Regions from separate parts of the Methylomonas sp. HW2-6 genome, predicted to be linked through region 3. Evidence: riboswitches for the same ligand, from Rfam matches in the RefSeq annotation. Region 3 holds a riboswitch; each other region holds the start of a gene.

Region 1 (10,134 bases), 390 kb from region 3:
ATGTGCGAGTCCGATCCCAAACGTCTGCTGGGTGCGTTTATCCGCGTCCATCGCGAACGGCTGCCGCCGAAAAGCGGCGGACGGCGGCGCACGCCCGGCTGGCGGCGCGAGGAATTGGCCGAAGCAGCGTTGGTCAGCGTTACCTGGATTACTTGGTTGGAACAGGGCCGCGACGTGGCGGCGTCGCCGGCAGCCTTGGCGCGCCTGGCCGACGCCTTGCGCCTGACCCCGGCCGAACGCGCCTCGCTGTTCGATCTGGCCGGCAAACGCGACCCGCAAGCCGCGCTCGAAACCCAAGCCGAAATGCCGCCGGAATTGCTGGCCTTACCGACGCAGTTCCACGGCCCAGCCTATTTGCTGGATGCAAGCTGGACCGCCAGGGCCTGGAACGCGGCGGCGGCCGAGTTGTTCGTCGGCTGGCTGGATGCGGATAGCGCCGAACGCAATTTGCTGCGTTTCGTGTTCTTGCAACCCGCCGCGAAAACGCTATTGGCCGACTGGCCGGAACGCGCCCGGCGGCTGGCGGCGGAGTTTCGTGCCGATTTCAGCCGCCGGCCCAAGGATGCGGCATTACAGGCTTTGATTGACCCGTTGCTGGCGCAGAGCGCCGAATTTACAGACTATTGGCAGGAACAAGCGGTGTTGCACCGTGAGGGCGGCGAGCGTTGCTTCCATCATCCGCAACGCGGCACGCTGCGTTTCGTGCAAACCACGCTGTTGGTCGCCGCCCAGCCCGATTGCAAGTTGGTGTGTTTGCAGCCGGTGGCGGTGGCGCCAATCGGCAAAACCGGTTAAGGCACGACAAGCAAAGCCGTCGTTTACGATATGGAGGCGCCAAGGCCGCAAGCGGAGCGATTGGCCCGCTGCCTTTTGGCTTTGCGGAGCGATGCCAATACTTAATCCCGTTGTAATTATTTGATCCTAATTCAGCAGACAAGCATGTTCGAAATCGCATCGCTAACAGCGCCTGACCGCGCCGAATGGAACCATCTGGTTCGCCAATACATGGCGTTCTACCAAACCGTCCGAACTGACGCGGAATACGACGCGCTTTGGCGACGGCTGATAGAAAATCGCGAGATCCATGCGGCCGGTGCGCGGATCGATGGTGCGCTCGTGGGGTTTGCGCATTACCTGTATCACGCCAGTGGCTGGAGTGCCGATGTTTGCTATCTGCAAGATTTGTTTGTCGATCCGCAGCACCGCGGCCGCGGTATCGGTCGGGCGTTGATCGAATTTGTCGCCCGGCAAGCGCAATTAAAACAAGCGCCCAGGCTTTATTGGTTGACCCAAAGTTCCAACGAATCGGCTAGGGCGCTGTACGATAAAGTGGCGGCGCATACCGGGTTTATTCGTTACGAAAAGCCGCTGATATAAGCGAATGTCAATCGGCTAAACGAGATTGGTTTGCTTGATCGGCTAGCGCTTTCCGTTCGGCCGAAATGTCAGGTTTAACCGCTTGTTTTGGCGCTCGCAACTCCGACAAAGAAAGAATAGCGAATCCCTCGCAGCATCGAGAGATTCGCCGGGTTAATTAGCCAAGGGCTCGGGGCCGCGGCGGCGACTGTCCTGCCAAATCGGTTAGAATAGGCCGCTAATCACGCCGTCGTCGCTGATATCGATACGTTCGGCGGCCGGGACTTTCGGCAGGCCGGGCATGGTCATCATGTCGCCGGCGATAGCGACGATAAAGCCGGCGCCGTTGGCGAGACGCACTTCGCTGATTTCCACGTTATGGCCGCTGGGCGCGCCCTTGGCGTTGGGATTGGTCGAGAACGACATTTGGGTCTTGGCCATGCAGATCGGGAAGTGGCCGTAGTTAGCTTGCAAGGCCTTGATGTCGGCCATGACTTTCGGGCTGGCGCTGACGCTGCCGGCGCCGTAAAGCTTGGTGGCGATGGCTTCGATCTTGTTCCACAACGGCAGCTCGTCGTCGTAAACGTAATTGAAGGCCGGCTCGCGGTTATCGACAATGTTCAACACCTCGCGCGCCAGCTCTTCCGCCCCGGCGCCGCCGTGCGCCCAATGCTTGGCGATCACGCATTTGGCGCCCAAGCTTTCGCATTGGTTTTTCAGCCATTGGATTTCGGCGTCGGTGTCGAAGGTGAAATGGTTGATGCTGACCACGCACGGCAGGCCGTAGTGGTTTTTGATGTTGCTCAGGTGGCGTTCCAGGTTGGCGAAGCCTTTTTCCAACGCGGCCAGATTTTCCTGGTTCAATTCGTCCTTAGCCACGCCGCCGTGGAATTTCAGCGCCCGTACTGTCGCCACCAACACCACCGCCGACGGCTTCAGACCGGACATGCGGCATTTGATGTCCAGAAACTTCTCCGCGCCCAAATCGGCGCCGAAGCCGGCCTCGGTGACTGCGTAATCGGCCAGTTTCAGCGCGGTTTTGGTGGCAGTGACGGTGTTGCAGCCGTGGGCGATGTTGGCGAACGGGCCGCCGTGGATGATCGCCAGATTGTTTTCCAGGGTTTGCACCAGATTGGGTTTGATCGCGTCTTTCAACACCGCCGCCATCGCGCCGTGGGCGTTCAGGTCGCGGGCGTAAACCGGGGTGACTTTGTCCGATTTGTAGCCGATGACGATGCGGCCCAGGCGCTCTTTCAAATCGGCGCGGCTGGTGGCGAGGCACAGAATCGCCATCACTTCCGAGGCAACGACGATGTCGAAGCCATCTTCGCGCAGATAGCCGTTGGCTGCGCCGCCCATGCCGACCACGATCTTGCGCAAGGCGCGGTCGTTCATGTCCATCACCCGCTTCCATTGGATGCGGCGCGGGTCGATGTCCAGCTTGTTGCCGTGGTTGATGTGGTTGTCGATCAGCGCCGACAGTAGGTTGTGGGCGATGCCGATGGCGTGGAAGTCGCCGGTAAAATGCAGGTTGATGTCTTCCATCGGCACCACCTGGGCGTAGCCGCCGCCGGCTGCGCCGCCCTTGACGCCGAAGCAGGGGCCCAGCGACGGCTCGCGCAAACAGATGATGGTTTTCTTGCCGATGCGATTCAGTGCATCGCCCAAACCGACCGTGGTGGTGGTTTTGCCTTCGCCGGCCGGGGTCGGCGAAATGGCGGTGACCAGTATCAATTTACCGTCGGCTTTATCGGTCAGACTGTTGACGTATTCCAGGGAAATTTTGGCTTTGTAATGGCCGTATGGGTCGAGATGTTCGGCTGGGATGGCGAATTTTTCTCCGGCCAAATCGATAATAGGGCGCATTTTTGCTTGTTGGGCAATTTCGATGTCTGACATGTTGAATATCCTGGAAACTAAATTAAAGCTCGAAGCGGCGAGGAGACCGGCTGACGGCGGAAATGGCGGCTATTTTAGAGGGCAACGGCCGCAGCAGCCAGAAAAAATCGGCGGAGCGGCGTCTTTTATGACCTGCCGAGGGCAGGGCGGAACAACTAACGCTTGCCGCCCGGTGGCGGCAAGCTTGCTTAGACAGGCGGCAATCAGTAACTGATGACTTCGCTACCTTTACCGACCAACACTACGTCCGCGTCGCGCATCGCGAACAGGCCGTTGGTGATGACGCCGGGGATGTTGTTGATCGCTTGTTCGGTGCCGACCGGGTCGACGATGCTCATATTGTGCACGTCCAGAATCTCGCAGCCGTTGTCGGTGATGTAGGGTTGGCCGGTTTCCTTGTTCATCCGCAGAATCGGTTGGCCGCCCAGTTTCACCAATTGGCGGGCGACGAAGCTGCGTGACAGCGGCAGCACTTCCACCGGCAGCGGGAACTTGCCCATCACGTCGACGCACTTGGTCTCGTCGACGATGCAGACGAATTTCTTGCTGGCGCCGGCGATGATTTTCTCGCGGGTCAGCGCGCCGCCGCCGCCTTTCAACATTTTGCGGTGCGGAGTGACTTCGTCGGCGCCGTCGACATAAATGTCCAGGTCGCCGCTGTCGTTCAATTCAATGACTTTAATTCCGATCGATCTGAGGTGCTCGGTGGTTTTGATCGAGCTGGACACGGCGGCTTCGATATCGTTTTTGAAGTTGCAGTCGGCCAGTTGGTTGATCAAATGCGTCACCGTCGAGCCGGTGCCCATGCCGATGATCGGTACGTTTTTCAGGTATTGCAATGCGGCGGCGGCGACTTGTTTTTTTAATTCGTCTTGAGTCATGTGTGATGGTCCTGATGGTTATGCTCTTATGAGTCCTGACACGGCTTTCAACCCGTCATTGTGTGGGATAATACCCGATTAACGCTGATCGCTCAGCAGTTTTTAAGGCCAGGAATGCGCGGCGCGACAGGATGCTGGCGCCGAGGATAGCGATGCTGAATTACATAGAAAAAATATTGCGGGCCCGGGTTTACGACGTGGCCGAGGAAACCCCGCTGGACTATGCGCCGACCTTGTCCGAGCGGGTCAACAACCGGGTCTATTTGAAGCGCGAGGACCTGCAGCCGGTGTTTTCCTTCAAGCTGCGCGGCGCGTATAACAAAATTGCGTCGTTGACGCCGGAGCAGACCGCCAACGGCGTGATCGCCGCCTCGGCCGGCAACCATGCCCAGGGCGTCGCGTTGGCGGCGAAACGGCTCGGCATCAAAGCCTTGATCGTGATGCCGAAAACCACGCCGGAAATCAAAGTCAAATCGGTCAAGGCGCGCGGCGCCAAAGCCGTGTTGCACGGCGACTCCTACGACGACGCCTACGCTCACGCCATGGAATTGGCCGCCGAGAAAGGCATGACCTTTATCCACCCTTACGACGACCCGGACGTAATCGCCGGCCAGGGCACGGTGGCGATGGAAATTTTGCGCCAGCGCAACGGCGAGATTCACGCCATCTTCGTGCCGGTCGGCGGCGGCGGCTTGATTGCCGGCATCGCCGCCTACGTCAAATTCGTACGGCCGGAGATCAAAGTCATCGCGGTCGAGCCTGACGATGCCGATTGCCTGAATCAGGCCTTACGCGCCGGTGAGCGGGTGGTGTTGGAGCAGGTCGGCCTATTCGCCGACGGCGTCGCGGTCAAGCAAATCGGCGCGGAACCGTTTCGGATTGCGCGCCAGTTCGTCGACGAGGTGGTTACGGTCGGCACCGACGAAATCTGCGCGGCGATCAAGGACATTTTCGACGATACCCGCTCGGTGGCCGAGCCGGCCGGCGCCTTGGCCGTGGCCGGCCTGAAAAAATACGCCGAACTGAACGGTTTGCAGCAACAAACCCTGATCGCGATCGACAGCGGCGCCAACATCAATTTCGACCGGCTGCGCTATGTTGCCGAGCGGACCCAGGTCGGCGAGCATCGCGAGATTTTGCTGGCGGTGGCCATTCCCGAGTCGCCCGGCAGTTTCCTGAAATTCTGTAAAGCGCTGGGTAAACGCAACATCACCGAGTTCAATTACCGCTATTTCGACCCGGCCATGGCCCAGGTCTTCGTCGGCATCAGCAGTAGCGGCGCCGAGACCGACAGGCAGCAATTGCTGGAGCATTTGGCCGCAGAAGGCTTTGCCGTGACCGATATGACCGGTAACGAGTTGGCCAAGGACCACATCCGGTACATGGTCGGCGGCCATGCACCCTACGATGTCAAAGAACGGGTTTACAGCCTGCAATTTCCGGAGCGGCCCGGCGCCTTGTTGAAGTTCCTGATGGCATTGGGCAGCCAATGGAATATCAGCCTGTTTCATTATCGCAACCACGGCGCCGCGTTCGGCAAGGTGTTGATCGGTTTGCAGCTCGGCGACGCGGAAGCGGTGCATTTCGAACAATGCCTGAACGCGTTGCAACTGCTTTACCGGCAGGAGACCGGGAACCCGGCCTACCGCTTGTTTGCCGGCGGTGCTTCGACTTAGCCCGGTTTCGGCAAAAACTCCGGGAGCGTGCTATTTTCCAGTAAACCCTTCAACCCGGAACAGGCGGCGGACATGAGCAAAAAACACCAAAAACAGGCCGAGGCACCCGATTACAAGGACGTGCTACACGAATTGCAGGTGGAACTGGTCAAGCTGCAAAATCATATTATCAAGCACGGCGACAAGATTTTGATTTTGTTCGAAGGCCGCGACGCCGGCGGCAAGGACGGCGCCATCAAGCGCATCATCCAGCATCTCAGTCCGCGCGAAATCCGGGTGGTCGCGTTGGGTAAACCGTCAGACCGCGACAACAGTACCTGGTATTTTCAACGCTATACCGCACATCTGCCGGCGGCGCAGGAGTTGGTGCTGTTCAACCGCAGCTGGTACAACCGGGCCGGGGTGGAGCGGGTCATGGGTTTTTGCAGCGACGACGAATACCACGAGTTCATCGAAACGGTTTCGCATTACGAGCAACTGCTGGTGCGCTCCGGCATCAAGTTGCTGAAGTATTACCTGGACATCAGCAAAGGCGAACAAAAAAAACGGCTGGGTCTACGCCAAAAAGACCCGTTAAAGCAATGGAAAATCAGCCCGATCGACAAAGAAGCGCAAAAGCACTGGCAAGCCTATAGCGAGGCGCGCAACATCATGTTCGCCAGAACCCACCACTTATCGGCGCCGTGGACCATCGTCAAAGCCGACGACAAAAAACTGGCCAGAATCAATTTGATCAAGGATTTGCTGTTCCGGCTGGACTACAAAGGCAAGAACGAAGCACTGGTGTTGCCGGACGCCGATATCGTGTTCAGTTACGAAGAAAGCTATCTGCACAACGGCATGATTGCGCCGTGACCGGTGCGGTTTCGGCCGGAGTACACCGTCGCCGTTGAGGCGGCATCGGCTTGGTCCGGGAAGGCTGGCAATGCCAGCCTTCCCGCGGCCCGATCGTAAATCACACCCGACGGCCAGGATTTTTCAGCATCCCACTGGTCCAACCGACCGCTACCGACATCCGTTGCGCCGGAATCCGACCGTCGTCTCCGGTCCAGCTCCGGCCGCGCCGGAAGATTGCTCGCCTCAACTCGCCTTGATCGAAACCGCCCAATTTGGCGCAAGGCTATTGAGCTGCGTCGAGCCGGCCTTGACTTTTGTCTCCCCAAACGACCGCCTGCACGCGTTGCCTTGTAACGGGCTTCAGGAATTTCGCCGGTTTCACAGGCTTAATTCGCCCGATGCAACTTGTTTTACCGGAATGCAGGCGGGGCAGGATACCTGCAGCAACTCGCCGCTATGGCGGTGGCGGATCGGCCGGGCCCGGCCGTCGGTTTGGTTCATGGCCTGAAATAGCCGGTTTTCCTCGGCGATCACTTCATGTTCGTGTTCGAAAGGATACAGCCCCGGCGCCAAGCCGCCGCCGGCGATGAAGTGTTCGCTATCCAACAGCATCAATTTGGCGTGCAGCAATTCGTGCAATAAAGCGTCGGCCGGAGCGATGCTGCACGCCGGGGTAGCGTCGCAGCCGGGGTCGCCGAGCAATTGCGCGCCGAGGCGGGTATCGAAACGGATCGTCACGCTGCTGATGCCGAATTGGTTGCCGAATGCCACGGTTTGCCAAGCGCCGGCCTGGTAATCCAACCCGATTTTTTGGCCGCGTAATTCGCCGATCAGCGCTACTGCCTGCGGATATCGCGAAAAATAGTCGGCGATGGTTTGCAGATCGGCGTTGACCGTGGGTGGGTCGCCTGATTTTTTTTGGTAGAGCGATTGCAGGAACTCGGCGATGTCGGCTGCCGCGGCGGAATTAACCTGAACGTTCGTCTGTTTTTGGCTGTAGGCGGCGAGAACTTGCGCCGCTGACGGCGGATGCCGGTGGCGCAAACGAATCACGCCATCGCCGCTGTTGGCGCTAGCGCCGAGCGGACTTGGCAAATGCTGGCCGGCCACCACGTTGACCGGCAACAGTTCATCGGCGCCGACGCTACGCGAGACCGCGCTGAGGCCGATACAAAAACTCAATACCAGACCGATGCCGCGGCGGCGGTTGGCGTCGGCCCAGGTTTGCTCGTGGCGGCGGGCATCTTCCTTCAGGTACAGCGCATAGCGTTCGGCGATGGCTTGCAATTCGGCGAAGGCCGCCGGCTCGCTCCGGCTCAGGTCGGCTTGACAGACCAGGGCCGGGCGGCCGCCGATTTGGCAGGGATGCAGAAAATTGCAATCCGGATGGTGCAGATACCAACGGTTCAATGCCGAGGCCAGACCGGCTAAATCGCCGATCGGCGGCTGCGCGCCGGCAAAGGCTTGGTGCAAAAGGTCGATTTCTGTCATGCGGGAAGGTTCTGGTTTGAGTCTGCCGGCGCGGGGCCAAGTGGTTCAGCCACTGTAGCAGCGGTGTAACCAGACCGGCAAGCCTTGCTTGTCTTGTTGCGCTCGCTACGCCGAGTCTGAGCGATAAGGAAGATTTAGCAACCAATACAACAGCATAGACACGGCCTGAATCCCGGATTCGCGCGGCCGTGTAATACAAATGTATTACGTTTCATCAAACTGTAACCGACGCGTAACGAAAAACCTCGATTTCAACTGAAATAATTTGCCGCAACTGGAACTGCGCCGGAATGCGCGATGGTTCGCACAGTTACGGATCGGACAGGGAGCAGGGACGGCACGCAGACGGAGCGGCGAGGGAAGAGGTTAGGGAGTAGGCGGTGGATACAAAAATGGTAGCGGGGAGAGCGGCGCCATCTCGGTGCATTGGTAAGACTAAGGAAGTGTGTAAAAGCCAAACCCGTCGCGAGGCGGGGACGGAAAGCTACGGATGTTGCCGCCAGGCAAGATGGCCGGGTTGTCACCTTGTGTATTTATGGTTTTTTAAAACATGAGGCTAAAAATGAACAAATTCTCTAAAACTTTGGTTGCGGCGGCTCTGTTGGCCGGTGCTGGTGCGGCTAACGCGAGTATCTCAGTATTGGGTTCTACCGATGCGACCCGCGAACTATATTTCCAAGCATACGACAGCGTTTCCAAGCTGACTTACAGCCTGGACTTGGGTATCACTTTGTTGGATCTGGTCAACAACTATTCCAGCGAGACTTACACTATCAGCCGCGATCTGAGCAGCGATGCCAACTGGACTGCGATGACTTCGGTCGCAACTTACAACCCAGCTAACGTTCAGTACGTATTGGCGGTAGGCCGTTCTTCGAAATTGTTCATTACCCAAAAAGAAGGCAATCCATTGCCGGCTTACGATGCTCCGCTAACAACTAGCGGCGTGGCGACTGTGATTACCAACCACGCTCAGGAAATCAACGTAGGCTTGGAAAACAATCCTGCGTTGAACGTCAGCAAATTGGTATCGGACACTGAGCCGGCGAAAACCGGTCAATGGGCTTCCGGCGGAAACTTGCCGGACAATATCTGGGGTACCACCGGCGGTTCGGCTGCGGCTGTTGCATACGGTCAAAAAGCTGACTTTTGGTATGCGAATCGTACCGATGTAACCAAAGCTGCCGGCCAATGGCTGTTGTCCGGCAACACTCTGGAATACAAAGTATTCCCAGTTAGCAATGTACCGCTGCCGGGCGCAGTCTGGATGTTCGGCGCCGGCTTGATGGGCTTGTTGCGTGCAACCCGCCGTAAATGGGCAGTTGCCGAGTAAACCGCTTTACGGGCGGCGGTGAAGCCGCCGCCTGCTTTTCAGCTTTAACCCACACGAGACACGACCATGAAAAAATTAGTATTAGGCGCGGCTATCTCCGCAGCAATGTTCGGCGCTGCGGCGCAAGCGGCGATCCCGACCATCGACCCGGCCAACACGCGCGTGCTGTACATTTCCGGCGCTACCGCTGCCGCCACCTTTATCGATCGTCTGGTGACTTCCACCAACGTTGATCCGACCGACCGTATTTGCGACCCAAGCAGCCAAGTTTATCGCTTCAGAGATACCGGCAACACCGAGCAATTTGCGATTTACTGCAAAGCCAACAACACCGGCGCCGTCGGCGCGAGAAATCCCAGTCTGCCGACCGGCACAGCGAATGCCAATCTGTTGGTTTATAAAATCAACACCGGCGGTTCCGGTACCGGTGTGACCCCGGTGGCGCAAGCGACCCCGTTGGCCTTCCTGAACATCGCCAGCGGTTGCACCGAAATCAGCGCCGGCAATTTGAGCACACCCGCCGATATTCAGTGCACCAACATCAACAACAACCAAATCCCGGACATGGGCTTGTCGGATGTCGACCCGATCCAGTTCAGAGGCAACAACGCGATTAACGGTGTCGATATCAGCGCCACCGACGTCGCCAAATTGACCGTCA
Region 2 (10,134 bases), 1.9 Mb from region 3:
CCTGGTCGAGTCGCCGCACGGCATGCTCGAGGAACTGGAGCTGCTGGATGCCGACGAACGGCGCAAGATCCTGGACGACTGGAGCCGCTCGACCGCCAATCAGGTTCCCGACGCCTGCCTCCACGAGCTGTTCGTCCGCCAAGCCTTGAAAACCCCGGAACAGGTGGCGGTGATCGGCGAGGAGAGTTCGCTCAGTTATCGGGAATTGCACGAGCAAAGCGACCGGCTGGCCGTTTATCTGCAACAGCTAGGCGTCCAGGCCGATACCCTGGTGGCGGTGTGTCTGCGCCGTTCGCCGTTGATGCTGGTCGGCTTGCTCGGCATTCTAAAGGCCGGCGGCGCCTATCTGCCGCTGGACGCCAATACCCCCGTCGAACGTAGCAAAGTCTTGCTGTTGGACAGCGGCGCTCGATTGTTGTTGACTGAAGCCGGCCTGGTCGAAGGCTTGCGTGAGATCCGCACCGGTCCGGCGATTCAGACCGTGGCGCTGGATAGCGACTGGCCGTTGATCGCCCAAAGTATCGGGCAACCGCGTCCCAGCGCGGCTCCCGAGCATCTGGCGTATGTGATTTATACCTCCGGTTCCACCGGCCAACCCAAAGGGGTGATGGTCGAACACCGCAACGTGGTCAATCACAATCTGGCCGTCATCGCCGCCTACCGTCTCAACGAGCGCGACCGGGTGTTGCAGTTTTCGACGATCAGCTTCGATATCTTCGTCGAGGAAGTGTTTCCGACCCTGCTCAGCGGCGGGGCGGTGGTGATGATGGACGGCGAGCGATTCACCGATGTGGCTTACTTAAAAAGCCTGCTGCAACGCCACCGAGTCAGTCTGATCAACCTGCCCACCGCCTACTGGCATACCCTGGTGGAGCAAGACTTCAGCGACACCGCGCTGAGCCGGGTGGTGATCGGCGGCGAAAAAGCCGAAGCGCAAAACTATCGGGCCTGGCGGCAACGCAACCCCAACATCGCGGTGATCAACACCTACGGCCCGACCGAAACCACAGTGATCTCGTTGCTGCATCCGATAGATCCGGCCCACGAGCCCGACCAAGCGATACCGCTCGGCAAGCCGCTGGCCAACACCCAAGTCTACGTGCTGGACAGCGCACTCAAACCGGTGCCGATCGGCGTGCCGGGCGAACTGCACATCGCCGGTGCCGGCGTCGCTCGCGGCTATCTGAATCAGCCCGAATTGACCGCGGAGAAATTCATCGCCAACCCGTTTGGGGCCGGCAAACTGTATAAAACCGGCGATCTGGTGCGCTGGCTGGACGACGGCAACCTGGCCTTTATCGGCCGCCGCGACCATCAGGTCAAGATTCGCGGGTTTCGGGTGGAATTGGGCGAGGTCGAAAGCGCGTTGGCCGAGCATCCGGCGGTTCGCTTGGCCGTCGTCATCGTCAGCGAACGCCAAGGCAACAAACAATTGTTGGGGTTTTATACCCACGCCGGCCAACCGCCCGAGCCAGAAGTCATGAAGGCTTTTCTGCGCCAAACCTTGCCCGATTACATGGTGCCGCTGGCGGTGCTGGCACTCGATACCCTGCCGATGACGCCGGGCGGCAAAATTGACCGTAAGGCACTGGCACAGCAAGCCGAGAGTTGGCTGGCCGGGCGCGGGGATTTCAGCCCGCCGCGCGGCCAACTCGAACAACAACTGGCCGAGATTTGGCGGCAGCTGTTGAACGTCGAGCGGGTCGGCGTGAACGACAATTTTTTTGAGTTGGGCGGCCACTCCTTGCTGACCGTGCAACTGATCAGCCGGATTAACGCCATTCTCCCCGACAGCTCACTGAATCTTGCCGATATTTTCAAATATCCGACGATAAAAGCCTTGACCGATTATCTAGAGCGCCCGCTGGAAAAACTGACCAATTCAGCGTATTTGCTTAATCTGCGCTCGGGGATTCCGACGTTTATCGTGCCGGGCATGCCCGGCTTGAGCGACGGCTATTTCGAACTGGCGGAGTGCCTGAAGCGGGAAGGGCCGGTTTACGGCTTGCAAATGAAAGGCTATAGCGACGAGCCGCCGGCGACGACGGTCGAGGACATGGCCGCGCACAATATCGCCCAGATCGAACGCGTCTGGCCGCAAGGGCGGATCAATTTGTACGCGCACAGTTACGGCGGCACCGTGGTCTACGAAATGCTGCGCCAGTTGCAAGATTCGGCCTACGAAATCGGCGAAGTGGTGTTGATCGATAGCGGTTTGTTGCTGCGGCAAAGCAGCGTGGACAAGGCCTCGGTCAAGGCATTCTGTAACTTCATGCTGACGAACGCCGGTATTTCGCCCGAGCCCTATCGCGGCGCGATCGCCGAAATTTTAAAAACCAAGCCCTACGCGGAGTGGAAAGACTGCTTTGCGTCATTATTGGCGGACATCATTCCGAATCTGGACGCCGGGCATTTTCGGAAAATCTGGCAAGTGACCGAGGCTTCGATTACCGCCCGTTACCGTTACACCGCCAAGTTGCCGTATCGGGTGACGCTGGTGATCGCGGAAGGCAGTAAAGGTTGGTTGGCGGCCAACGAGTGGAACGATTATTTTCAAGCCGTCAATGTGATCAAGGCCAAGGGCGAACACTTCTCGGTGGTCAAGCAGCCGTATTGCGCGGCGTGGTTGCGAGAGCTGAATCCCGAAGCGGCGGCTCAGTCGTCAATGCTCGCCGCGCCGCCGCTGGTCGAGCCGGACCAGACTAGCAGTCTGCTGAGCGTCAGAGGCTTGGAGAAACACTATGGCGAAGTGGCGGCGGTTGCCGGCGTCAGTTTCGAGCTGCAAGCTGGGACCTGCTTTGGCTTGCTGGGGCCGAACGGCGCCGGCAAAACCTCCACGCTGGAAATGCTGGAGGGCATACTCAAACCGAGCAAAGGCGACATCCTGTTTCGCGGCAAACCGATCGATAGACGCTACAGCCAGCACATCGGGATTCAGTTTCAACATACCGCCTTGCCGGAAACCTTGACGGTGAAGGAATGCTTGCAACTGTTTCAGAAACTGTACCCGCGTAGTCTGCCGCTCGACGACATTATCGAGGCCTGCGCGCTAGGGGACTACATCAACCGCGATTCCCGCAAGCTGTCCGGCGGCCAGCGGCAACGCTTGTTGCTGGGCATCGCCTTGATCAACGATCCGGACATTTTGTTTCTGGACGAACCGACTACCGGTCTGGACCCGCAATCGCGCCACAACTTCTGGAGCTTGATTCGGGACATCAAACAGCGCGGCAAGACCATCGTCCTGACCACGCATTACATGGAGGAAGCCGAGCAGCTTTGCGACGAAATCGCCATCATGGATCAAGGCCGAATTATCGTGCAGGACACGCCGGAGAACTTATTGCAGGAATATTTCGACGGCGTGCTGATCCGTCTGCCGCGGGCCAGCGGGCTGGCGGAGCTTCCAGGCTTGCCGTTCGCGGTGAGTGCCGGCGCCGAAACGGTGGAGTTCGTCACCGCCAATGTGGAAGCGGCGATCTCCCAACTGACTCGACTGAATATCTCGTTGGAAGGTTTGACGGTCGCCACGCCGAATCTGGAAAACCTGTTTCTTAAATTAACCGGCCACTCATTGAGAAGTTGAGATGAAGCATTTTTTGGCACTGCTAACAGCCCGCAATATCGAATTGATCCGCGACAAAGCCACCTGGGTCTGGAATTTCGTGTTTCCGGTGGTGTTGATCGTCGGCATCGCGGCGATATTCGACGACAAGGATACCGCGCTGTTCAAAGTGGGCGTGGTCGGCGAGGCCAGCGCGCAGATCAGCGCGTTCAAGGCCACCCAATATTTGCAGTTCATCGACTACCCCGAGCTGGATAAGGCGCTAGCCAAACTGCAGCACCATCAGTTGGACATGGTGATCCGGGGCGGTTCGGAAAGCGGTTACTGGATCAACGACAGTGCCGCGCAAGGCTACTTGTTGGAAAAAATCCTACTGGCCGGCGATCAAGCCATTACCTGGAAAAAGCAAGTGGTTTCCGGGCGGCAGGTGCGCTACCTAGACTGGGTTTTGCCCGGCATTCTAGCGATCAATATCATGCACAGCAGTCTGTTCGGCGTCGGTTTCACCATCGTCAGATACCGTAAAAACGGCGTGCTTAAACGCTTGAAAGCCTCACCGGTCAACGCCTTCGAATTCCTGTCGGCGCAAGTCGTCAGCCGGTTGGCGATGTTGATGCTGGCGATCGTGCTGCAATTTGTGGCGATGCACGCCTTGTTCGACTTTTTAGTCCAGGGTGCTTTTGCGCTGTTGGCGCTGATTGCGGTACTCGGTTCGGTAACCCTGATCAGCCTCGGCCTGTTGATGGCGAGTAGAACGAGTAGCGAAGAATTGGCCTTGGGCATCCTCAACCTGCTGACCTTGCCGATGATTTTGCTTTCCGGGGTCTGGTTTTCGCTGGAAGGCGCGCCGGCGCTGTTGCAGAACCTGACGCTGATTTTCCCGCTGACCCACATGCTGCAAGCCGCGCGCGCCGTGATGATAGACGGTGCCGGATTAAGCGATATTGCGCCGGCGTTGTTGACGCTCTCGGCAATGACGCTGCTGTTTCTGACCAGCGCTGCGCTGCGCTTCAGATGGGTGGAAGAGTAGCACCCGGAATCGCGTCAGTTCCGGCGGCGGCGCGGGATTTCACGCGGCGATTGCGTGAGATAACTTAGTTTTCGAGGACCGGCGCCGGATTCGCCGTGCCAAGCCTTGTTATTCCAGGCGAATCAGATTTGGCCTAGTGTTTGCTCGTCGCTAATTGATTCGAAAACCCGACTTTAATCTGCCTTCGCGGCCTTTCCGTTGCAGCGTCGCTACGCCGCAACTCCGCCTGCGTTTTGTGAGGAGATCGTCGGGAGCTCGAGTTATTGGAAGGAATTGCTGGAAGCTCAGGAAGTAATCGTTCGCGGAAGCAGCGATGCCGCAAGGATTGCGGCGCAACGCCACACCCGCCGCGAGGCGGAGCCGGAAAGCCACGGGTCTTGGAACAAGACGGCCGGGTTACCGGCGGGCAAGGTTTGCCGATAGACACGGCGTCGGCCGCGTCGATTTACAAACTTGGAACCCGCCGCATAACTTAACCATCGATAAATCTACAAGGAAAAACCATGTATCTATTTAAAAAACATAGCCACAAATTGGCCTCGGCCGGCGTTCTGGCAATCGGTCTATTCGGCGGACTGTTGACAACAACCGATGCCAACGCGGCTCTTGTTAGCGGCGTGGCGAATTTAACAATCGACAATTCCGCCTTTACTTCGGCTGTACCGGGTAGCGAAGGTTGGTATATCGCTAATTTCTGGGATAAAAACCATAACGCCACGCCGATCACTCTGGATACAACCGGAGGTGTCGCGCTGAGCCAGACCGGAACCTTTAGCGTGTCGTTGGCGGTCAATACCAATACCTCGACCATCAACTACGGGGCCGCTCGCAAGCAACAAGCCACGACGATGGACGCCGGCAACACCGCGGCCGGTCAAATCGGCTTGAGCGGTGCTTTCCGGATGGAGCCGGCGGCTGGCGGCACCTATCTCAATCCCGCCGATTTCTTTTTGAAAAAAACCGCCGGTCAATGGGACATCTATACCTACAGCAGCGGCTTTGGCCAACCGGCACTGTTCCGTTTGGTCAATGCCTCGGAATCGGTTAACGCCAACGGCGAGTTATCGCTGAGCGGCGACGTGTATTTCACGGCTCAATCCTTTTCCTGGAACTTGCTGTTGAATGGTAGCCAGTCGGTCAAGCTGGGTACTTTCAGTCTGGCGCCATCGGCAGTGCCGGTACCGGCGGCCGTTTGGCTATTCGGCAGCGGATTGTTGGGGCTATTGGGTTCAGCGCGCGGAAAAATCAGATTGTCCGCCTAAGCCGCCAGCCGGCACCGTCGTCGATCTGCCCGGCAATATCGGCGGTGCCGATCCAATTTATCCCAGCCGCCAGTTACACCGGTTCAATCCCGGCGTCGGATGTAGCGCCGAGCGTTGAACGCTTTCGCCAGCAATGGCGCGGGCGCCTGGGATTTTCAGTTAGGGCCGGTATTGAAATCACCTCTAAATCAAGGAAACAAAATGAAATCTTTAAACGTTGTCGTGATCGCCGCATCGCTGCTCGCGACATCCGCGCACGCCGCCACCGTGGCCGGCGGTTCGTTGATCCTCAACCTGGACCGGAACGCGTTCGCAGCCGGAATCGACTTGGATAACACGCCGGCGCCGTCGATTTATGTAGAAGAGTATTTCGACGCTTCGGCGGCTTCGAAAACATTTGCGCAGTTGCGCGACTCCAACACGCCGGTCGATCTCACGAACTATACGGCGAACGAAATCTCCGCAATCGGCCTTGAGTTCACCGTGAACGGCGCAAGCGTCGCACCCAATCCGACCAATCGGCACAACAGCCCGACGACTTTTAGCTTCGATCCCAATAACATCGCCGCCACCGCGACCGGAAACATCGGCTTGGCCGGCGGGATGCGTTATCGAGTCGATGTCGATCCACCGACCAACAGAGTCTTAATGGCCGATATGATCCTGGCATATAACCCGGCGGAGCAGCAAAAAACGCCGGAAAGTTCGGCGTGGGTAATCTATAACCAAGTCGGTTTTTCGGCCGTCGCTTTCGAATTGTTCGACGTGACAACGCAGTTAAACGGCAATGTTCTGACCTTGAACGGCAGTTTGGGGTATGGCTGGGGCTTCGATCATCTGGGCGCCGAAGTCGCTAGAGCCGCCAACGCCCGCATCGGCACCTTCAGTTTTCAAACCACGGTAGTCCCGCTGCCTGCCGCCGTCTGGATGTTCCTGAGCGGCGCACTCGGATTGGGCGCGGCCGGCTATCGGAAAAAAGCCGCTTGATGCGGATGTCGATAAACGAACGGCTGGGTTATTCCGAGTCGTTCATCGGCGTTGTTACGGCCTGAGCGACACTGTCAGCCGATGTTGAGAATTTTCCGCGAATGGTTGTCGAAAAGTTCCCAATTAGAACCTAGGTTTGTGGGGATGCTGAGGCCTTTTTCCGTTGCTTGAACCGGTAGGAGTCGTTGCCAGTTTCAAGGATGCCGCCGTGATGAGTAATACGGTCTGGCAAGCATAAAAAACCCGCGAAGCCAGACCCTTTCGCAGGGTTTGATACGTCTTCGGTATTTCCGGGGCCTATTGGCCCGCGCTCCAAGCCTCGCTGAGCACCTCGGCTTGTTTTAAACACAATTCAACCGCTTCATCGGCTTTATCCGGCGGATACTTCCAGCGCCGCAAAGCCCTTCTGACCAGATTCCGCAATCGGGCCCGCACACTGTCACGCTTGGCCCAATCGACGGTGGTGCTGTTGCGCAATTGCTCGGTAATGTATTTGGCCAGTTCGCGCAGGTTGTTATCGCCCAGCTCACGTACCGCCGATTCATTTTGAATCAAAGCCCGGTAAAAGGCGATTTCGTCCGGATTTAACCCCAGTTTTTCGGCTTGCGCCCAATCCGCCTGCATGTCCTTGGCGATGGCTATCAGCTCTTCGATGACCTGCGCGGTTTCGATGGCGCGGTTATGGTATTTGCGCAACGATTCCAGAATGCGCTCGGAATATTTTTTCTCGGAGACCACATCGGTTTTCATGCGGGCTTTCACTTCATCGCGCAGCAAGCGCTCCAACAAATCCACCGCCAGATTTTTTTCCTTCAGCTTTGCGACATCATCCATAAACTCTGGCGACAGCAAGCCAATATTCGGCTTGTCCAAACCCACCAAACTGAAAATATCGTCCACACCCTCAGCGACTATCGCGTTATCGATGATCTGCTTCAGCGCCGAATTTTTCTCTTCATCGCTGCGGCGTTTATCCACCGTGGTAAATTTGCTAATCGCCGCTTTGACCGCACTGAAAAACGCGATTTCCTTTTTCAGCGGCTCGACTTCGTCCAGCGTCGAGCACAAGGTATAGGCACTGCTCAACGCGGTCATCACATCCAAAAAGCGCTTTTTACCGTCCAGTTCGCCACTCGCGCCTTGCAAACTTAAAATATGATTCATCGCGCCGGGCAACAGCTGCAAAGCCTGGGTTTCAAACGCGCTGTAATCAAAGCCCTGCATCATGCCCTGCACAATATCCAGTTTTTCCAGTAGCAGCGCATAGGCCTCGTGCGTATCGAACGTGGGAGCGCCTTTGCCTTTGGAATCGGTATAGGTTTTCAGCGCCTGCTTCAGCTCGCTGGCGATGCCGATATAGTCCACCACCAAACCGCCGGGCTTGTCTTTAAATACCCGATTCACCCGTGCAATCGCCTGCATCAGGTTATGGCCTTTCATCGGCTTGTCGATATACATGGTATGGCAACACGGCGCATCAAAACCCGTCAGCCACATATCGCGGACAATCACCAATTGCAGCGGGTCGCCCGCGTCTTTAAAGCGTTTTTCAAACAGCTTTTTGGTGGTTTTGCTATAGATATGCGGCTGCAACTTGGCATGGTCAGAGGCCGAACCGGTCATGACAATTTTGATCGCCCCCTTGTTGGGGTCGGCATCGTGCCATTCGGGCTTAAGCGCCACGATGGCGTTATACAGCTCCACACAAATATCCCGGCTCATGCACACCATCATGGCTTTGCCCGGCATACTGGCAATGCGAGTTTCAAAATGACTCACCAAATCCTTAGCCACCTGTTCCACTCGCGGCGCACTGCCGACCAGCTTTTCCAAGGCCGCCCATTTGGATTTGGTATTTTCGCGGCTGGCGATGTCTTCTTCGTCTTCGATAACCTCGTCCACTTCCGCATTCAAAGCTTCGATGTCTGCCGTGTTGATGTCCAGCTTGGCCAGCCGCGATTCATAATAAATCGGCACCGTCGCGCCATCATCCACCGCGTCTTGAATATCGTAAATCGACACATAATCGCCAAACACCGCCCGCGTGTCTTTATCTTGCGCGGCAATCGGCGTGCCGGTAAAACCAATAAAACTGGCGCTGGGCAAGGCATCGCGCAAATGTTTGGAATAACCAAAGGTGTACTGACCCTTGGCATTTAATTTGGCCTTATCGCCATACTGACTGCGGTGTGCCTCATCACTAATCACCACGATGTTGTGGCGATTACTCAATACCGGATGGCTGGTTTCATCGACCAGCAAGGCAAATTTTTGGATGGTAGTGAAAATAATCCCGCCCGCTTGCCGCGCCGCCAGCATCTCGCGCAAATCGTCACGATCACCCGCCTGCACCGGGGTTTGCTTCAGGGTTTCGACTGCCATACTGAAGGTATTAAACAACTGACCGTCCAGATCGTTTCGATCCGTCACCACTACGATGGTGGGATTATTCATCTCCGGTTGCGCCAATAGCTTGCTGGCATAACACACCATCGAAATCGACTTGCCCGAACCCTGGGTATGCCACACCACCCCCGCTTTCCCGGAACCCGGCACCACCCGCTGTGCATAATCGGCGCGGGGCTCGGCGGAACGGTTTCCTGTCTGTTGCGCCGCAATAACGGTGGCTTTCACCGCCTCGCGCACCGCATGAAACTGATGATACCCGGCGATCTTTTTAATCAGCTGGCCGTCGTCCTGCTCAAACAAAATAAAGTAATGCAGATAATCTAAAAACAACTCCGGCTGAAAAAAGCCCTTCACCAAGGTTTCCAGGCGGTATTCAAACAGCGGCTTGTCGTCTTCATTCGCCAGTGTGCGCCACGGCAAAAACCGCTCTTTGTTAGCGGTCAGCGAACCCACCCGCGCATGTAAACCGTCACTCACCACCAGCGCCGCGTTAAAAATGAACAAATCGCTGATCTCATCCTTATAGGTTTGCAACTGCTGATAAGCCGCCCAAATATCGGCGTTTAGGTCTGCCGGATTCTTCAGCTCCAGCACCGCCAACGGCAAGCCATTGACAAACACCAGCACATCCGGGCGGCGGTGGCCTTTGCTGCCGGCCAGCGTGTATTGATTCACCACCAAAAACTGGTTATTGCTGAGCGTGGCAAAATCCAGCAACGCCACGTAATCGGTTTTTTCCTCGCCGTCGATTTTAAAATCAACCTTCACACCCTCTAATAACAGGCGATGAAACACATGGTTGCTTTTGATTAATACAGGGGATTCCGGCTTGGCGATTTGCTGGGATACGCGCTCCAGTACATCGAGCGGAATATGTGGGT
Region 3 (10,134 bases):
GACCGAAGCCAGTTCGCTTTCGGCTTCCGTCAGCAAAATCAGTCCCGAGTTGACGCCGATATAGCCGCCGGGGCCGGCGAAAGCGTTGATGTTCTGGTCCATCACGACAAAGAAATGAAACGGGTTGGACGGCGTATCACTGTGAGATGCCAGTTGTCGGCCTATGTTCTCGATGTATTGCTGGATTTCGACGTCTTGACTGATTTCGGCTTGCCGATGCAGATTGCGGAAGAAGGCTTCGCCGAATTCCTTTTCCTGAATCGGCGAGATGATCGCGCCGGCGGAGTCGCCCATGTCCGGCAACTGGATTTTGTCAATTTCTAGCGCATGCGGCGGGGGGCAAAACAGGCTCAAACCAAGGGCGAGCGTAACGGGTATTAGTCTCATGGCGGATCGGACCTGAGGTATCGAATTTGGTTCCATCGCGAATGCTCGGCGGCAAAACAGGCAAGATTGGTGGGCGCGTATTAAAATGCAACGATGTTTTTGCAAAGACAATATTCTACAGTGCGATGAAATATGCCGTTCAAGTTAATGCCGGGCCTTGCTCCGGTAACTCCGGACTATGTGCTTACCGATTTATTTCGGCCGCGCTCGATGCCGGTCACGATGTGGTTCGCGTATTTTTTTACAAGGACGGGGTTTACCATGCTTTTCGCTACGCCAGTCCGCCGGAGGACGAACTGCAACTGGGGCGAAAATGGTCGGAATTGGCGCTCGACCGAGGAGTCGATCTAGCCGTTTGTATTTCCGCTGCCCAGCGTCGCGGCTTATTGTGTGCCGACGAAGCGCGCCGGCAAGGCAAGCTCGACGACGATGTCGCGCCCGGGTTTCGGATCGCCGGCTTGGGGCAGTGGCTGGAAGTCGAGTTGTTGGCCGACCGCAGCTTGATATTCGCTTGAGGCGGCCATGAAGTCGTTTTTGTTCGTAATGCGCCGGCCACCGTACACTGGGGTTCGCCTGGCGGAAACCTTGGACGCCTTATTAACAGCTGCGGCGTTCGATCAGCGGGTGGCGGTGTTGTGGCTGGACGATGGCGTGTTTCAGCTGTTGGCGCGGCAACAGCCGGAAAGTTTGGCGCTGAAAGATACCTCGGCTATTTTTAAGGCTTTGGAGCTTTACGAAGTGACGGAGCTGTATCTGGAGCGCGAATCCTTGCAGGCAAGAGGACTCACGGCGGACGAATTGATCTTGCCGGTACGCTTGGTCGGCCGGAGCGAAGTCCATGATTTGATCGGCGGTTTCACAACGATCATTCCCGATTGATGTCCCCGGCTTTACCCGGCCGACTCTGCATCGGCTAGAATTGCCGTTTAAACATTCCAAATTATTTTACGAGGATAGAGCACGCCATGGCGGAAGAAATTGAAGAAAAACGGCGCTATTTCCGGGTCAACGATACTATCAACCTGTTGCACAAGGTGATCGATAAAAAGAATTTCGACGCCGCCAGCCATGTTTCCAACGACGTATTGAGCAATTGCACTTTGTCCTCAGCCCTGGACGTATTGGCTCAAGAAGCTCGGATGCTCGGGCCGCGCCTGGAACGGCGCGACCCGGAAATGTTCGAATATCTGAAGATTATCGACACCAAAATCAATCTGATCGCGCAGGCAATCAATGCCCAGACCGATAAGTTTTCCGAGCACGATACTCGAGAAGTCAGTCTGAGTGCCACCGGCCTGGCGTTCAGTAACGAACAAGCGATTGCGGTCGGTGAAATCCTCGAGCTGCGGATGCTGTTGACCTCATGCATGGCGGTAATCGTCGCTTACGCCAGAGTCGTGCAATGCAAGGACATTTCTCAGGACAATCCGCAGCGGCCGTTCGCGATTTGTGTGGAATACATTAATCTGACCGAAGACAACCGCGAATTGTTGATCAAGCATGTCATCAAAAAGCAGTTGCAACAACTGCGCGACAAAAACGAATCCTGAACCGCGTTCCTTATGTCCAAATCTGGCGACGGGGCCGCGGATGGAGCCACACCGCTGGCGCCGAAACTCAAACAGTTGATCAGGCTGTTGGGCGACGGCCGTTTCCACTCCGGTACCGAGTTGGCGCAATCTCTGGGTATCAGCCGGTCAGCAGTCTGGAAATACCAACAGGCGCTAACGGATGCCGGTGTCGATTTGCTTGCGGTTTCCGGAAAGGGCTATCGCTTGAACCAGCCGTTGCAATTGTTGCAGGAAGGACAAATTCTGGAGCATTTGACTCAGGATGCTTCAGCTTTGCTGCGACGCATTGAGATCCACGACCGTATCCAGTCCACCAACGGGCGTTTACTTGAGCTCGCGCGCGAGTCGGGCGAGAGCGGCGTGGTTTGCCTGGCAGAGCAGCAAACCGCCGGACGCGGACGCCGTGGCCGGAAATGGATTTCACCCTTCGGCCACAATGTGTATTTGTCTATCCTCTGGCGTTTTCAGGGCGGACCGACTGTTTTGAGCGGTTTGAGTTTGGCGATGGGCGTGGCCGTGGTGCGGGCACTGCGGGCATTGGGCGTCGAAGAGGTTGGCTTGAAATGGCCTAACGACATTTATTGGCGGCAACGTAAGTTAGCCGGCATATTGATCGAAGTCGGCGGCGAAAGCGGCGGGCCTTGCCATGCCGTGATGGGTTTGGGGCTAAATGTGTTCATGCCCGGCCGAGATGCGGCAGAGATTGACCAAGCCTGGGTGGACCTGCATCGTATCCTGGCCGATGGTGCTCACGGTATGCGCAACCGGCTGACGGCGGAATTGCTAAACCATTTGCTTCCGGCCTTAGCCGAGTTTGAATCGCGCACTCTTGCTTACTGGTTGGCCGAATGGCGCAGCTACGATTGTATGTTGCAGCGTCCGGTCTGTGTGTTTTTGGGCGAGCAGCGGTTTAGCGGAGAAGCGGCCGGTATTGATGATCAAGGTTTGCTGCTACTACGTCAGGCCGACGGCGAAATACGTGCCTTTGCATCCGGTGAAGTGAGTCTACGTCAATCATGATTTTGCTGGTCGATATCGGCAATTCCTTTCTGAAATGGACGCTGGCTGACTCTGGAATGATTGCCGAACCGCGCTATTTGAATTACCGCGAATCGGATTTTGTGTCGGTTTTGACCCGGGCCTGGACCTCGTTATCGGAACCGGAACAAATCGGGCTAGCGGCTGTTGCTGCGCCGGAAGTTGTGGCAAAGGTGCTTGGATTGGCTCAGGCGATGTGGCCCGCCGCCACGGTTGTCAAGCCGAGCGCTGCCGGCCAAGCCTTCGGTGTCACCAGCGCTTACGTCAAGCCCGAAAAATTAGGCGTCGACCGCTGGTTGGCGATGATTGGCGCGCTGCACGCCTATCCGGGCGCCAATTGTATTGTCGATTGCGGTACGGCAATTACCGTCGATTTTGTCGCCGCCGATGGGCTGCACCAGGGAGGCTTGATTTGCCCCGGCTTGCGTTTAATGAAGCAAGCCTTGTCGGCGAATACTCACGCTTTACCGGTTGCCGCCGGTGCCGGAGGGGGGGGGCTGGCGGCCGATACCGATGCGGCGATCGACGCCGGAGTGCTGTGGGCGGCTGTCGGCTTGGTCGAAACCGCGCTAGGCCGGCAAAACCAACCGTATCGATTGCTGTTGACGGGGGGCGATTCAGCACAGTTAGCGGAGCAACTTGCAGGTGACAAAGTGTTGGATTCGCAGCTGGTATTCAAAGGCTTGTTGCACTACTGCGCTGAAGCGGAGGCATCGGGATGAAGCAGGTTTTTCTGCTGTTGTGTTTGGCTAATGTATTATTTTTTTTCTGGAAGCTCCATTTTGGTGCGTCGACGCCGGCCAACCAAGTCCAGGCCGCTCTGCCGTCGATTGTACTGGTTGCCGAACGGGATGCCGCGCTTCGTAGCGTGGCGATTTCGCGGGTCCTGGATCGCGATGCCGCCGAACTGCAACGCTTGACCGCGCCTGCCGCTTTTGCGGCGCCTAAGCCAAAACAATTGGCGGGTGCCGCGGTTAAATCCGAAAAAAAATCGCTGCCGGCGGCAACCGGGAAGCCGGAGCCGGTTCGAGTGATTTGTTACGAAGCGGGGCCGTTCAGCGACGACCGCGAATTGCAGCGCTGGCTGCGCGGCAAACCCTTGCTTTTCACGAAGCCGTTTGTGCGGGAAACGACGGTTTCCGCCGATTACCAGCTCTACTTGCCCCCGGCCAAGGATGCCGAGCAGGCTCGGCTTAACAAGTTGACGTTGCACGCCAAAGGCATTGACGACGTCTGGATGGTTCCGGACGGAGAGATTAAAGGCGCGCTATCTTTGGGTGTATTTGTCGATAGAGCGAGAGCGCTGGCGTTTAAGGAGCAACTTGCCGCGCGTGGTGTCCGGGCCGAGCTTAGACAGCGCAGCAAAACCCGTCAGGCTTTATTCCTGCATTTCGGCGCCGCTGCCGCTTTTCCGGGGAGCGGCGGATATCAGCGGATTCCGGCTGCGGATTGCAAATAGCGCCAAAATGGCGCAGCCGAAACGCGAATGACTTAAATTCCCGGAATTTGTGTCAGCTTATTTTACATTGGCTGTTGTTCGGCCGAGCTAATTCCTTGAAATCCCAGGCCTGGATATTTTGGCACGTTTTTTGTATAATCTATTTTGGAGTGGAGGCTGCGGTCTTTGCTCTCGGCTTGGAGGCGGCAATTTCGGAAAAATCGCCAATTCCAGTTGTATGGCCAGAGGAATGGCCGTTTGTTAACGTTAACTAATGGGGAATATCCATGAAAACGCTTTTATCTTTAAGACTATGGCTTGCCGCGTTATTGTTGGCCGTTTCGTCTGCAAGTTCTGCGAGTACCATTTGGGAGTCAACTGACGGAGATAGTAATTTCTTGTCAATTAGCCTGTTTGGATTACCGAGCTCTGAAACTTTCGGTATTTTCGCAGCAAATGCTGATTTGAATACCGCCGCGCCACTTTACTCATTTACAGGTATCGGTAGCTACACTGCTACGGGCAGCTTTAAATTGGGTCTGTGGGATGCGGGTAAGTGGCTGGGTGAAGCGGCTAATGGCTCATTGCTTGGCAACATGTATTTGTTGAGTTTTGCCAAAACAAGTGTGCCTACCAACAATTTGGTTTTGCTGTACGGCTTCGATATCAAGCCTGCTGCTAACCAAGGCGGTGGTTCTGTAGTACCTCTTCCCGCCTCTATCTGGTTCATGACAAGCGCTTTGTTGGGTTTCCTTTACACCGGACGCCGGAAAACGCTGGTCCAAGCTTAAGCTCCGGCTTAAGTCCTTCCAGAGCCGGACGAGGCGCGCCTCGCCGGCTTTTTTTATGCCTGCCGAAATCCGCCGCGGCAAGGCTTGCAAGCGGCAGTGTCGGCCTTGCCTGCGCAGCAATATTCCATACCGCATTCCGCCCGCTTGGCCTAGCCACCGCTAACCATCAGGTTGCGGGCCTGCTCTTTCAGCGCAATCGCTCGGCGCAGCAGACCGGTTTTGCCCGGAAAAAATCGGTTGCAGGCCATTGCCTCCAGATTCAATGCTTGCTGCAATTTTTCCAAAGCTTCCGGATAAGGATTGATTACCGCTTGCTGTAATACCTCCACCGCGTCCTGAGTGTCGGCGATTGCCAGCTTCAGGGACTTCATACTTTGTTCGCCATTCTGTTCCAACGCTTTTTTGTCCAACGAATTGGAGCTGCGGATATTTTCCAGCACATTGATCGTACGGAGGAACATTGCTACGGCTATTACTTGCGACGAATCCAATTTGCCTTGCCGATTCGCTTTACTAGAGGTAAATGCGCCGGGCGAGCTGTTGAAGGCATCGGAGCTGTAGTAGGCGACGCTTTCTTCCAGCGTCGTTACGCCGTTGTTGTGAAAGAACGGTGCGGTGTCGGCCGCTTCGACCAAGGACGGCGTATTAAAGCGGTTCAAGCCATGGTGTCCTGCTGGCCGCGAGGTAGTACCGCTCGGCGCAACACTGCCGTCGCTAAAACAGACTTCGTCATAATTCGGGCCGCAGTCGTTTTGTTGGATCTGACCGAAGCCGCCGTCATAGGCCAGCGTCGGGTCGGCCAAATGGTGCAATTGGTCGCGCATTCGTTCCACACCGGTATCGCGGGTCGGATTGGCATTGGTGGTCGAACTGATGCCGCCGGCATTGGAATGGCAGCCGTTACAGTTTGCCGTGGCGCCGAAAATCACCGAGCCGTCGGCCGCTTTCGGATTGTTCTTGGTATTGAACAACATCAGGCCGTTTTGCACCAAAGGCGATTTGAAATACATATTGGCCAGATTCAATTCGCCGCTACGCCCCAATGACAGCATATAGGCTTCCAAGGCGTCGAGTTCGTCTTCGCTGGGTAATCTGAAATCGATGTTTTCGGCCCGGATCAATGTTTTCGGCATGTGCTGCTTGATCGCGCCTTTGGCGAAGTCACGCAAGGAGCCGCCGTCCGGGGCGCCGTCGCCGGACCAGCCTATGGCTTCGGTGTGCCTGCCGGATTGCTGCGCTTCGTCATCGTGGCGTTTGAAGTATTCTTCGTCCTGCGGAAACTCGCCGTTGCCGTAACCAGGATTTACTGCACGCTCGAAGGTGAGGGTATTGGCCATGCCCAACAGATGGGGAGAACTGCGCATCACCGGCGGCCGGTCGAAGCCGTCGGCGTGGGCGACGAACAAGGCAAACTGGCGCACTAGTGCCGGCTTTTCCAGATCGGCCAATTCCGGCCGGGTTTCGGCGACGAACAGCGGGTCGCTTTTCGGTAACTTGGCGATGTAACTCGGGTCGATCGTGTGATTGTTATCCGGCCGGTGGCAGGTGGCGCAGGTACGTCCGTTGCCGCCGAAAGTCTCTTCTGTAAATATTTTTTGGCCGCGGGCTATCAGCTGCGCTAACTGTGGTTCGCTCCCGAAATTGCCGGCTTGAGCGGTCTTCGGCAGTAAGAATTCGAACGGCAGGCGATTCGCGGCGATCTCGCCGCCGGCGGCAGCCAGGTTCGCGCCCGGCCAGTCGTGCTCGGTGAAATAAAGCCGCTGCAGCAGGTTGGGCGAGCCGAACAGCAGGCCGCCGTTTTCGGGAGAGGTTCCGGCTAGGACGATTGCCGCGCCGTCAAGCGTAAAGTTCCGCATTCGCTGCGGGTCGAGTTGCAGCGTCAAACCATGGCGGCCCGCCGCCGGCTCCAGTTGGCCGACGCGCAATCCTTGCCGAGACTGCTTATGATTGTCCAGCAACCAAAGTTCGTATTGGCCGGTTTCCGGTAAACCCGATACCGTTGCCTGCAAGCGCCCGGTGCGCAGATTCAGTTGAAGGTGGCCGGCGGCCGGGCTGAAGCGTGCGGACAATGCCTTGGAATAGCTCAAGCCGATTTGCAAGTTGTCCGGGCTGGAGGATTGTTCGTGAGCATATTTCCAGCGCTGGTACAACCGGCTTAAAACTTCCGGGTTGCCGTGGCCGGTAAATGGCGCTTCCGGGGGTGGCGTCACAATGGTTCCGATGCCGAGCGCAGCCGAGAATGCCAGCGCGCGTTTATAGCGTATTTTCATAATGTTATCCGTCGTTGTTCAGGCCATGCGATTGAGCCGATGGTGTACAAGGCAGCGGTGCGGCTACCTCGGACCGGGCGGTCAATTGATAGTTGCGGATAGCAATAGCCATGCCTCTTTTATATAAATCCTTTATAAATCAAAATTTTGGCGTTTTTTTGTCTGGCGATCGGCTTGTACGGGAAAATCGGCGGTTTGCTATCGACTATCGTTTCCGCGAGTTTTCCAGTGTTAGGCGGCGCGACTGAAAACCTAAGGATTGCGCGGTTTTCGCGGGTGTGGATCTCGGTATCCGATCGTCCGGTAGTGGCGGTACCGGACTCGCGCTGTTGCCCGGATGCAGGTGCCGGGTAAATCCAAATTATGTGATATCGCGCACACGCTAAGTGAAATCACACAGTATGTGTGTTTTTTATGCATTTGCAGGCGACTTGGGGTTGGCCAACCGGACTTACACAAACGGTGTCTATGGGTAATTCATTAGTTAAAACAACGGACTAGAGTATGCGTTGCAGCTTAGGCCTGCCGGGCGGTTAGTCGTCGTTACCCAGCTGTTTTCCGGCTGCACCGCGCTACCGATGCCGGATCGGCTGGTAACCGTTTTTTTGCTGTGAATGTTTAATAAGTTAATGAATTTAATGAGGTATTAGTGTTGATTTGTCGTGCTGACCAAGGCGTTGCCGCAGACGGCCAATACTGCGGCAAAATCCGCAAGTCTTGGCTGGATTGATTGTAACTTATTGAAAATTAATTAAAAAAAATAGGTACAAATTGTGCTTTCTCATTCGAGTGATAACGGACGCGATATCACCTCCGGGAAAAAGCCGAACCTGCCGCGAGGAGGAGACGGAAATTCAGGGGTCTCACGGCGAGACGGCCTGACTGCCCTGGACTAGGCAATTATGCAATTTCTTCACTTCGAATCAGTTATTGAGGCATCAATATGATAGGCATTAATCAACAGAGCTTACGCCGCGCAATTCTGGCTGCGCTCGGCGCCAGCGTTATGGCCGCTTATTCCGGACAGGCCGCCGCTATTAGTCCGGCCAGTCTGGGTGTTATCGACGCTGGCGACAGCGCTAGCGTATCCGGCAAGGCGCCGAAAAGGGCTTGGGCTGACTACGGAACCGGTTTTAACTACGGTTGGACCCATACGCCACCCTTCAGGATTTTTCAGGTCGGCGATGACGCCGACGTCGCCGCGGGTACTCGATTCGATGTCACGGTCAATCTGAAACAAAACGGCGGCACGGCACCGATGAACTATCCGGGATTTTCGATCTGGACCAGCGGAACCGCGCCCATGGTTACCGGTGCCGCCGACGGCAGCGGTTACGGACATGCCTGGAGTCAGGTGCGCGGGCCTTACGATGGCGGTGTCGCCGGTTACGTCGCGCCTCCTGGTCTGGGCGGCACGGGATTGCTGGGTGTGCCCGGCGCCGATTTGACTCAGGGCAGCAACGGCTGGCTGGGTGAAGGCGGCGGCGGAAACATAGTCCGCGGCCATGACGGATGGATCGGTTATGCCAATGCCGGCTACTCCTTCACTAACGGCGATGGCGATAAGATTCAAGGTCTGCTCGCGGGTGCCACCAACCCCGGAAATGTCGGTCAATACGGCGGCGGTGCCAGCGATCCGCTGAATGGTACGGCACTCACCAACGTCAACCAAGATTCACCCTACGTCTACACCGGTTTCGCGACCCTGAGTGCCGGCGAGGCGATGTTGACCCTGCAGGGCTTGAAAGCCGGTTATTACTTGATCGGCTGGGCGGGTAGTTGCCCGGATGATAATGCCAATGGTCAAAATTGCGGAATCGGTGCAGGCCAAAACTATATGTTGACCATCAACAATACCGGAGTCAGTGCGGTGCCGTTGCCCGGAGCTGTCTGGATGTTCGGTTCGGCTCTATTGGGTTTTACCGCGCTAGGTCGAAAAAAACCGGTCTAGCTTACAGCGCCAGCCTATCCGCTTTGCCGAATGGGGCGTGCTCGGGTAACAAGGTCCAAATGCCTTATGTCCGATGTTGTCCCGATTAGCTGGCGCTCACAATAATTTAGTGGTCGGTTCCCGGGGTTGTCTAGGTTGGGGCCGGCCCTGATTTCTTTGGTTTCGACTGAACGGATGCAATCGAAGGCATGCGCAGGTTCAGTCTTTATCCGACTCCCAGACCGGGGCCAAAGCAGATGCGGCGCCGGGTGAATAGCGGGTTTTACGAGGCAGGTATGAAGGTATTTCCGAGAATCTTTTTAATAGCGATCGCTTCGCTGGCGGCGCTGCCGGTGGCGGCCCACGGACCGGTTCCGGTATCGTTACAGCGGGTACCGGTGCCGCCGGTGCCGGGTTTGTTGGACGGTTCCAGCCCGATCGTGGTGAATAAGGCGGCAGCGATTGCGTTGGGCAAGGCCTTATTTTGGGATATGAGCGTCGGTAGCGACGGCATGGCCTGCGGGTCTTGCCATTTTCACGCCGGGGCCGACGCCCGGGTCAAAAATCAGCTGAATCCCGGCGCCAAGAGCAGCAAAGCCAGCGGGCAGACGTTCGATACGTTGGCGTCGGGCGGTGGCGGCCCCAATCATACCTTGCGTTCGCAAGACTTTCCGTTGCACCGGCTGTCCGATCCGGCCGATAAATTCAG

Evidence for each region. A riboswitch is a leader RNA that binds a small molecule or an ion and turns the genes downstream of it on or off. The one in region 3 is predicted to bind cyclic di-GMP.
Region 1: linked by a shared signal. The riboswitch ahead of ACH518_RS15635 (hypothetical protein) and the one ahead of ACH518_RS17360 (hypothetical protein) in region 3 are both predicted to bind cyclic di-GMP.
Region 2: linked by a shared signal. The riboswitch ahead of ACH518_RS08790 (hypothetical protein) and the one ahead of ACH518_RS17360 (hypothetical protein) in region 3 are both predicted to bind cyclic di-GMP.

Annotation. Positions count from the first base shown of each region.
Region 1 covers NZ_CP184124.1:3,231,867-3,242,000, reverse strand. The annotation lists gene ACH518_RS15675 (helix-turn-helix transcriptional regulator) at 1-795, shown strand, start outside; gene ACH518_RS15670 (GNAT family N-acetyltransferase) at 940-1,377, shown strand; gene ACH518_RS15665 (formate--tetrahydrofolate ligase) at 1,582-3,255, opposite strand; gene ACH518_RS15660 (hypothetical protein) at 3,254-3,469, shown strand; gene rpiA (ribose-5-phosphate isomerase RpiA) at 3,459-4,136, opposite strand; gene ilvA (threonine ammonia-lyase, biosynthetic) at 4,289-5,812, shown strand; gene ppk2 (polyphosphate kinase 2) at 5,885-6,667, shown strand; gene ACH518_RS15640 (hypothetical protein) at 7,028-8,140, opposite strand; cyclic di-GMP riboswitch class I at 8,584-8,665, shown strand; gene ACH518_RS15635 (hypothetical protein) at 8,703-9,473, shown strand; gene ACH518_RS15630 (hypothetical protein) at 9,540-10,134, shown strand, end outside.
Region 2 covers NZ_CP184124.1:1,686,096-1,696,229, forward strand. The annotation lists gene ACH518_RS08780 (amino acid adenylation domain-containing protein) at 1-3,586, shown strand, start outside; gene ACH518_RS08785 (ABC transporter permease) at 3,588-4,595, shown strand; cyclic di-GMP riboswitch class I at 4,923-4,999, shown strand; gene ACH518_RS08790 (hypothetical protein) at 5,099-5,857, shown strand; gene ACH518_RS08795 (VPLPA-CTERM sorting domain-containing protein) at 6,059-6,844, shown strand; gene ACH518_RS08800 (type I restriction endonuclease subunit R) at 7,142-10,134, opposite strand, start outside.
Region 3 covers NZ_CP184124.1:3,616,907-3,627,040, reverse strand. The annotation lists gene ACH518_RS17405 (M48 family metalloprotease) at 1-387, opposite strand, end outside; gene tusD (sulfurtransferase complex subunit TusD) at 513-902, shown strand; gene tusC (sulfurtransferase complex subunit TusC) at 910-1,266, shown strand; gene ACH518_RS17390 (PilZ domain-containing protein) at 1,353-1,937, shown strand; gene birA (bifunctional biotin--[acetyl-CoA-carboxylase] ligase/biotin operon repressor BirA) at 1,950-2,978, shown strand; gene ACH518_RS17380 (type III pantothenate kinase) at 2,975-3,718, shown strand; gene ACH518_RS17375 (hypothetical protein) at 3,715-4,455, shown strand; gene ACH518_RS17370 (hypothetical protein) at 4,722-5,225, shown strand; gene ACH518_RS17365 (hypothetical protein) at 5,375-7,495, opposite strand; cyclic di-GMP riboswitch class I at 8,309-8,385, shown strand; gene ACH518_RS17360 (hypothetical protein) at 8,439-9,446, shown strand; gene ACH518_RS17355 (cytochrome c peroxidase) at 9,722-10,134, shown strand, end outside.